DNA from 2 places in the Ideonella lacteola genome. Region 1 is predicted to be linked to the other one. Evidence: predicted binding sites of a transcription regulator. Region 1 holds the regulator's gene; the other holds the start of a gene.

What was found. Region 1 encodes FliA, which starts transcription of late flagellar genes. Its sites were predicted from a motif close to CTAAAGTTTNNNNNNNNNNNGCCGNTA; they were not measured.
Region 2: the regulator FliA is predicted to act here: its motif matches at 2,161-2,187, upstream of fliS (flagellar export chaperone FliS).

Annotation. Positions count from the first base shown of each region.
Region 1 is NZ_JBBUTG010000011.1:66,460-70,667, reverse strand. It holds gene AACH06_RS17315 (calcium-binding protein) at 1-793, shown strand, start outside; partial or broken gene AACH06_RS17310 (sigma factor-like helix-turn-helix DNA-binding protein) at 813-914, opposite strand; gene AACH06_RS17305 (RNA polymerase sigma factor FliA) at 2,195-2,908, opposite strand; gene AACH06_RS17300 (MinD/ParA family ATP-binding protein) at 2,935-3,741, opposite strand; gene flhF (flagellar biosynthesis GTPase FlhF) at 3,756-4,208, opposite strand, start outside.
Region 2 is NZ_JBBUTG010000032.1:34,558-38,765, forward strand. It holds gene fliE (flagellar hook-basal body complex protein FliE) at 79-411, shown strand; gene AACH06_RS27880 (flagellar brake protein) at 556-1,311, opposite strand; gene AACH06_RS27885 (flagellar protein FliT) at 1,357-1,656, opposite strand; gene fliS (flagellar export chaperone FliS) at 1,693-2,124, opposite strand; gene fliD (flagellar filament capping protein FliD) at 2,318-3,736, opposite strand; gene AACH06_RS27900 (flagellin N-terminal helical domain-containing protein) at 3,915-4,208, opposite strand, start outside.

The sequences.
Region 1 (4,208 bases):
CGTGGGTGGCGATGGCCGAGACCTGATCCTGGGTGGCGCGGGACGCGACCACCTGATGGGCCACCGTGGCAACGACACCTTGGCGGGTGGCGCGGGCGACGACGATCTGTACGGCGATGGATTCAATGGCGTGTGGGTCGGCCACGAGCCTGACAACGACGTGTTCGTCTTCAGTGGCGCCGCCATCGACGGCGTGGACCACGTCCACGACTTCAGCACCCGGGCGGCGAACAACCATGACGTGATCGACCTGAGCCTGTTCTTCGGGGCCGAAGGCGCGACCGTGATCGACGGCCAGCCCAACGCGGGCGACGACTTCGATCCGCTGACGGGCCCGGTGCAGACCAGCGGCCAGAACGTGCTGAGTTTCGAGGCCATCTTCGACCACCCGCCGAGCACCGACGATGTGGCAGCCTTGCTGGCCGGCAGCCGGTTCGAGGCGCAAAAGGGGCAAGCCGTGCTGGTGCACAACGGCGCCAGCGGTTCGTCGGGCGAGGTCTACCTTTACGTGGGCAGCGACGCCGTCGACGACGGCAACGAGGCGCTCGATGCCGGCGAGCTTCGCTTGGTTGCCGTCATTTCAGATTCGGTGTTCTCGCAGTGGACGGCCGATCAACTCCAAACCAGCGGCACGTCGACGGCGGAGCAGCTCGCGCCGTGGGAGCCTGCGCCGGCCATGGCGAGCCATCAGGCCATCGATCTGGCCATGGCTGCCTGGATGGGTGCGGACGGCGGCCACCGTGGGTCGCCAGAGGCATGGTGGATGCCTCAGGATGGGCACTACATGGTTTGAGGCGCGGCCATGCGGGGGTTCACCACTCCCGCAACTTCACCCGCAGCCGTGCGATCGACTGGCTGTGCAGCTGGCACACCCGAGACTCGCTCACGCCCAGCACAGCGGCGATCTCCTCGACGGTGCCCGCGAAGGAGTCGTCGTCAAACCTGCGATTCGGCGACGCCTGGTGCGCAGGCGATTCTCGTCAGGGTCATGCAGCTACACTTTCAAGCTCACAAAAATGATCGAGGGATAGAAACTTTGAGCCTATTGATGAGTGCACGCGCCTGGACGGCGGTCGGTTTGTTGACCATCTTCGCGGCACCAGTACACGCGGTGGTCTACGACTGCGAAGCGCTGCCGGCCAAGGGCAGCGAACCGCGTTCGGCCGCTTGGGCGATGAACAACAAGGGCCATGTCGCCGGACAGGCCACATTCCCGATCAAGGGCTTCTCCGGCGATGCTGCGGCACTGTGGAAGCAGCATGACCGGGCGCCGAAGAACCTGGCCGCCGATATCGAAGGCATGGCCAGCTCGCAGGCCTGGGACCTGAATGACCGCGGCCAGGTCGTTGGTGCCGCCAGCCCCCAATGCGATCAATGTGACGGTGAACGCAAGCCTTACCTGTGGCAGGCCGGGTCCTCGACGCAGCTGCCCATGCTGACCAGCGGTGACTGGCGGACTGGCGAGGCTATGTCGATCAACAACAAGGGTCGCATCGTCGGCTGGAACTTCATTGATGGCATGACCTACGCCGTCCTTTGGCGCGATGGAAAGGCCGTCAACCTGCCTTCGCTGGGCTCCCTGACGGGGCAGGGCCAGACACCGTCCACCGCTCTGTTCATCAACGACGACAACGTCGTCGTCGGCAGCAGCATCCGGGTGCTGGGTGAAGGCTCTGATGTCGCCGTTCGCTGGGACGCCAAGGGACGCATCACCGAGCTCGACGGGTCGGTGGCCAGGGGCGTCAATCGCGCCGGCACGGTCGTCGGACAGCGCAATGGGCAGGCCGTGGCCTGGCTGAACGACAAACCTGTCATGCTGAGCGTGGATGCCGATGCTGGCGAGAGCGTCGCCTTGCACATCAACGAAAGCGGATCGATTGTCGGCAGCATGTCAACGAGTGCGGGGACCGCGGCGGTGCTCTGGACGGGCTTGCACCAACAGCCGCTGAAGCTGACCGGCCTGGTTGGCAATGCATGCGGGCTTGCCGGCTCGTTCGAATTCGAGTCCGCCAACGACATCCTAGACAACGGGCAGATCCTGGTCACAGGCTACCGGGAACCCTTCCTGCGGACAGCCTTTGTGCTGACGCCGCGCTAGGGTTCATCCACGCGCCAACGAAAACGCCTCCCTCGGGAGGCGTCTTTCATTTCAGGCGAAGTGCCGATGACGGACAGCGGCTCTTGGCGCCAATCATCACCACTCCCGCAACTTCACCCGCAGCCGTGCGATCGACTGGCTGTGCAGCTGGCACACCCGAGACTCGGTCACGCCCAGCACGGCGGCGATCTCCTTGAGGTTCATGTCGTGCTCGTAGTACATGCTCATCACGTACTGCTCGCGTTCAGGCAGTTTCTTGATGGCATCGACCAGCGCCTCGCGCATCCGGTGGTCTTGCAGCTGGGCCAGCGGATTGGCCTCTTCGTTGGCCACGTGGCGGTCCAGGAACTCGTCGCCCCCTTCGTCGCCCACCATGTCTTCCAGGTACACCAGCTGCGTGCCGCGCACCTTGGTCAGCGTGTCCTGGTATTCGGTGAGCGAGACGCCCATTTCCTTGGCGATCTCGCTTTCCTGCGGCGCGCGGCCGTAGATCTGTTCGAGCTTGTGCACGGCCGCTTCGATCTCGCGCTGCTGGCGCCGGTTGCCGCGGCTCATCCAGTCGCTGCCGCGCAGCTCGTCGAGCATGGCACCTCGGATGCGTTGGGTGGCGAAGGTCTCGAACTGCACGCCCTGCTCGGTGTCGAAGCGGCCGAGCGCGTCGTGCAGGCCGATCATCCCGACCTGGATCAGGTCGTCGATCTCGACGTTCGCGGGGAGCTTGGCGATCATCTGGTGCGCAAGTCGCCGCACCAGCGGGCTGTACTGCTTGAGCATCGCGTTGGCGTCTGGGCGGCCGTTGGCGGTGTACATGGGCGGTCTCCGAGGGAACGTGTCAATCAGAAGGCTTGCGGATCGTGCGCACCCGCCGATCCGAGGGTCAGCGGGGCGAGGCCGAAGCCGGTGTCCGGCGCTTCGGGATCGAGCAACTGGTTGGCTGCCAGGCGGGCGAGGGCCGGCGTGGCGGGTGAGGTGGCGGGCTCGCGCTTGTCGAGCCAGACGGCCTCGCGCACGACCGTGCCGAGGAAGCTGTCGGCCGTGTCCGCCAGGCGCTCGGCGATGCGTTGGGCGGCGCGCGGCGCCCCGGCCATGCCGGTGAGCAGATCGAAGGTCATCAGCCCCGAGCGCTGCGCCAGCAGCTTCATCGAGGTGTAGGCGTCGGTGAGGCTGGCCGGGTCGAGCGTGGTGGTGAGCACGGTGCGCACCTCGCGCCGGCCCAGCAGCCGAACCAGGTCTCTGGCGTTGGCATGCAGCAGCACCACATCGGCTTGCGGGGCGGCCTGTTCGACCGCGTTCAGCCAGGCTTCACAAGAGCCCCGGCTGTTCACGTGCCGCAGCGGCAGGCCGCGCGCGGCGAGGTAGCTCATGTTGGGGCCGAGTGTTTCGATGGCGGCTGCGAGATCCACCTCGGCCATCGCATTGGCGCGCGGTGCACTGTCCGCCGCATCGACGACCAGCGTGTGCGCTCCGAGCTCGGTGAACGCGCCGGCCAGCCGCTCCAGCAGGATCGGCGTGCAATCGACATGGGCGTTGAACGCGACCGGCACCAGGCGCTGGCGACGGCCCGATGCGAACAGCCGGCGCAGGCCGTCGGCCTGGTCGGCCGGCGTGGAGGCGTCTTCGTAGGTGGGGTAGGTCGAACGCATCGAGGTCTTCCGGCTCAGATCCGAAGCGAGGCGCCCGAGCGACCGCCGCCGCGCTGCGATGACGAGAACACCAGCTGCACGTCTTCGGCCTCGAGCTTCCAGGCCGAGTGCGTGGGCGCGCGCATTGCACGCTGCACCAGTGCATTGGCCGACAGGCGATGCCAGTCTTCGGGCACGCGCTGGCCGTTGGCCACGCCCAGCACCTTCAGCTTGTGGCGGATCAGCGCGTCCAGCGCCGGGGCGAGCTTCACCGCCTCGTCGATCTTCGACAGCACCACACCCTTGCATTGGGCGGCGCGCCAGTTGGTGATGACTTCGTCGATCGTCTCGCCCTGGGCCGAGGCGTCGACCACCAGCAGACGCTGGATCGAGCGGTGGCTCAGCATGTCCAGCAGCTCGCGGGTGCGGCTGTCGCGCTGGGCCATGCCGGCGGTGTCGATCAGCACCATCTTCTTGCCGGACAGCAG
Region 2 (4,208 bases), on a different contig from region 1:
GAGGCCCCTTGCCTAGTATTCAGTCCCAGCAAGCTGCGCCTCATGGCGCTCCAACCTGGCCGCATCGGAGGCCCCACCATGGACTTGAAGCTCAAACCGTTCGACTTCTCGCAGGCGGTCGCCCGTGCCGGCCTGGCGCGCGACGGCACGCCGCTGTCCAAGGCGCGCGGCAGCGAAGGCGTGGCGCAGCCCAGCTTCACGACCGCGATGAGCGACGCGATCAAGTCGGTGAGTGCGCAGCAGCTGAAGACCGAGCGACTGCAGCAGGAGTTTCAGCTCGGCAACCCTTCCGTCAGCCTCGAAGACACGATGGTCGCGATGCAGAAGTCACAACTCGGCTTCCAAGCCGCGCTCACCATCCGCAACCGCTTTGTGCAGGCCTACACGGATGTGATGAACATGCAGGTGTGAGATGGAGCCCCCACGCCCGCTGCCGCGGGCTGCCCCCCGAGGGGGCTCGCGCGGCCGACCGGCGAAGCCGAATCCGCGCACGCCCTGGAGGGCGCACCCATGCAAAAGGCCACCGCGAGGGTGGCCTGTTGCATGGTGCGCGGTTCAGTCCAACGACAGCATTCGTCGGCGCTTCTGGGTTTGGTCGATGTAGCGCTGCAGGGCGCGGGTGGCTTCGGGTTCGAGGTGGCGCAGCTCGCAGCCCAGCCGCACGCCGCGGGCGTGCGGCTGGATGGATGTGACGTGGTGAACGATCAGGCTGCCGCGCAGCAGGGTGCCGGAATCCAGCTCGATCACGCAGTCGTTGATCTGCACACCGGGCTCGAACATCGGCATGTCCGAAGGCATCAGCAAGGCGCAGCCGCCCACGCTGACGTCCAGCACCCGCAGCTCCAGCGCCATGTCCGGGATCGATGGATGGCGAAAGCGGGCGGTGGGCGCACTGCGCTCGAGCGTTCGCACCCGGAAAGCATTGCGCCGCTGGAAGCGGAACAGTTCACGCGGCATCGCAGCCTGCAACACGCAATGCTGGCGACCATGCACCAGCATCCGATCGGCCACGTCGAACTGAACCTTGATCTGGTCCAGGTACCCCACGGCCATCGCTTCTTCGGCCTCCACCAGACGGTGCACGGCGGGCGCCATCATGTCGGCGGCGAAGGCGATCTTGCCCTGGGCCGCGTCGAGGGCCCACAGGGTGGTTGAGTATGCCGCGCCGTCAGACCCGTTCAGGTTGACGGTGACGCTGCGGTCCATCAACGACTTCAGCAGCGAGCGCACCTCGACCGGATCGCTCACGCGAAACGATTCGTGGACGCCCGCCGGAACGTCCAGCGCCGCTGATGCCGTGTCGGTAGTCATGTCGGTTACTCGCTTGGCTTCGCAGGAAACTTGTCCGACCCGGGCTCAATGAAGCGTCTTGGTCTTGCCGTGCATCATCTTGTCCAGGTCTTCCAGCCAGGGCTCGGCCAGATGACGGATCTCTGCGTCGTTCAAGAGGATGCGCTGCATGATGCGCGACTTCAACTTCGCCTCCTCGGCTTGCAGCGACTTTTCTTTCGCCGCATGCTTCAACTGTGAAATCAGCACGGCGCAAGCGCCTTCCAGCTTGACGACTTCATCCCAATTGCCGTTTCGGGCGGCTTCGAGCATGTCGGCACTGGCCCGCTCGATGGCTTCGTAATAGTTCAGAAGGGTGTGGCTCATGGTCGCAACTCTCGGCGATGACAGCAATGAAACGGATCAATTCGCCTTGGCGACCTGGCCGCCGATCTCGCGCCAGGCTTGGCGCAGAGGCTCGACCAGCGAAGCGCACTCGTCGAGCATCGCCTCGTCATTGCGAATGTTGGCCAGCGTCAGGCGGCGGGCCAGGTAGTCGTACAAGGCGTGCAGGTCACGCGCCAGTGCGCCACCTTCCGCCACGTTCAGGCTGGCCTTGAGCCCCTCTTCGACGATGCGGGCCGCCCGGCTGATCGCCTTGCCCTTCTGCTCGATCTGGCCGGCACGCATCGCGCCGCGCGCCTGGCTGATCGATTCCATGTAGCCATCGAACAGCAAGCTGATGAGTTTGTGGGGCGACGCGTCTTCGACGCTGGTCTCGACGCCGACCTGTCGATAGGCGTTGCTCATGGCGCCACCGCGGGCGAAGGGCGAAGCGAATTGCGGGCTGTACATGGTGTCGGTGGGTAAATCAGTGACCGTCCCCACAGTTATCGGTCCGCCCGGCCCTGACCTTGAGGTCGCGGCAGCCTGGGAACTGGCTGGGGTTTTCAACCAGTGAGTGCCTCAAGATTTCCGCCCATCTGCCCTTGACACGGCCAAGAAAAAGGCGCCCCGTGGGGCGCCTGAGCAGTGGGGTCGCCGAATGTCAGCCGAGCGCGGCCAACTGCTGCGACACGTAAGACGACAGAGCGTTGAGCTTGGCCATGGACGTGTCCAGCGCCTCGTACTGGGCTCGGATGCGTGCCTCGGTGCGCGTCAACCGGTCTTCCATCTGGGCCTGCCGGTCGTCATTGCGCTTGATGTGGTCTTCTAGGCTGGTCTGCAGGGTTTCCAGGCTGCCGTCTTCGCCGAGCACCGCGTTACCCAGGTCTTTGAAGCGGTCCATGAAGCCCGAGGCCCCGGTGGTGGTGCCGTCTGTGGCCAGCAGCTTGCGCAGCTCATCGGGGTTGGCGAGCGCGTCTTCCAGCTTCGATGTCGAGGTGGTCAGCGTCCCGTCTTCTTTCATCGAGATGCCGATCTCCGACAGTCGGCTCCAGGTGCTGGACGCGGTGGTGCCCTGGTTGATGACACCGCGCAGTTGCCATTGCAAGCCGATCGTGGTGCGATCCCCCTGCAACGGCCCACCGGTCTTGGTGGACGCGTTGTACTTGGTCTGGTCCTTGATGTAGGTGGCCAGTTCATTGAAGGCGGTGACGAATTCGTTGATCGCCGACTTGACGGCCTCGTTGTCGTTGGCGACCACCACCTCGACCGGGCTGGCCGTCGTCTTCGTCAAGGTCAACGTCAGGTTGTCGGCCACGCCGCTGAGCGTGTTGGTCTTCGATTCCACGGCGATGCCATTGACCGTGGCTTTCGCATTGCCGGCCGCCTGGTTCAGCGCCATCGGGGTGTCTGCCACCGCAGCGTCGTAGCCCAGCACGGACAGGCCGGTGGTGGCGTCGTTGTCGTCCACGTTCTCGGTGGCGGTGATCTTGAAGCCGTTCTCGGCACCAGTGGCATCTGATCGGATGGACAGGCGGGCGCCGTTCGCGTCATTGACGATGGTCGCGGTGACACCCGCGTCGGCATCATTGATCTTGTCGCGGATGTCGGCCAGGCTGGTGTCGTCCGAGCCGATGGTGATGCTCACCGGCGAACCCTTCCCGGTGAAGGTGGTGCCATTCCAGGTGCCCAGCTCGATCTGCAGTGTGCCGTCGCCCAACTCGCTGCTGGAACTGGCCAGGGCCGTGGCGGTGGTCACCGTCTGCGCTGACGCCAGCTGCGACACAGTGACCGAGTAGCGGCCCGGCGCCGCGCCCGACGTCGTGCTGCCGCTGACGATCGTGCCATCGCTGGAGGTGACCGATGTCTGCCCCCACAGGCTCAACGAGCCGATCGCGCCGGCTTTGTCCCGCATGGCGGACACCAGGCTCTGCAGCTTGCCCACCGAAGACAGTTGCGTCTTGATGCCAGTGGTTTCAGCCGCCAGCAAATCCACCGGCTTTCGCTCGGCGCCCATGAGGGCCGAGATGATGGCTTCCGACTGCAAGCCGCTGCCGACGCCGAGTGAGCTGATGGTGGGCATGGTGGTTCCTTGGGGTTCTGAACGGGTGATCGGCGGGTGGCGCGAAAACTTGAGCGCTCTGCGCCAGGCCAGGAATGAAAACGCGCCGCAAGAACCCGGGGCGCTATCGGTGCATCCCTCGGGCGCCGGCGGCGCGCATCAAAAACGGTTCAGGCCGGCTGTCGACCGGGCTGATTCATCAACCCTGGAGCAGGCGCAGGACCTGCTGCGGCAGCGTGTTGGCCTGGGCCACCATCGCGGTGCCGGCCTGCTGCAAGATCTGCGCTCGACTCATGGCCGCGGTTTCCGCCGCGAAATCGGCATCCATGATCCGGCTTCGGGCGGCCGCCTGGTTCTCCACCGACTGTTGCAGGTTGGAGATGATGGCGTCGAACCGGCTCTGGGTGGCACCGAAGGTGGCCCGCGTGTTGTTGACGCTGTCCATCGCCAGGTCGATGTTGTCGATCACCGTGGCAATGTCGCCGATCGTCGC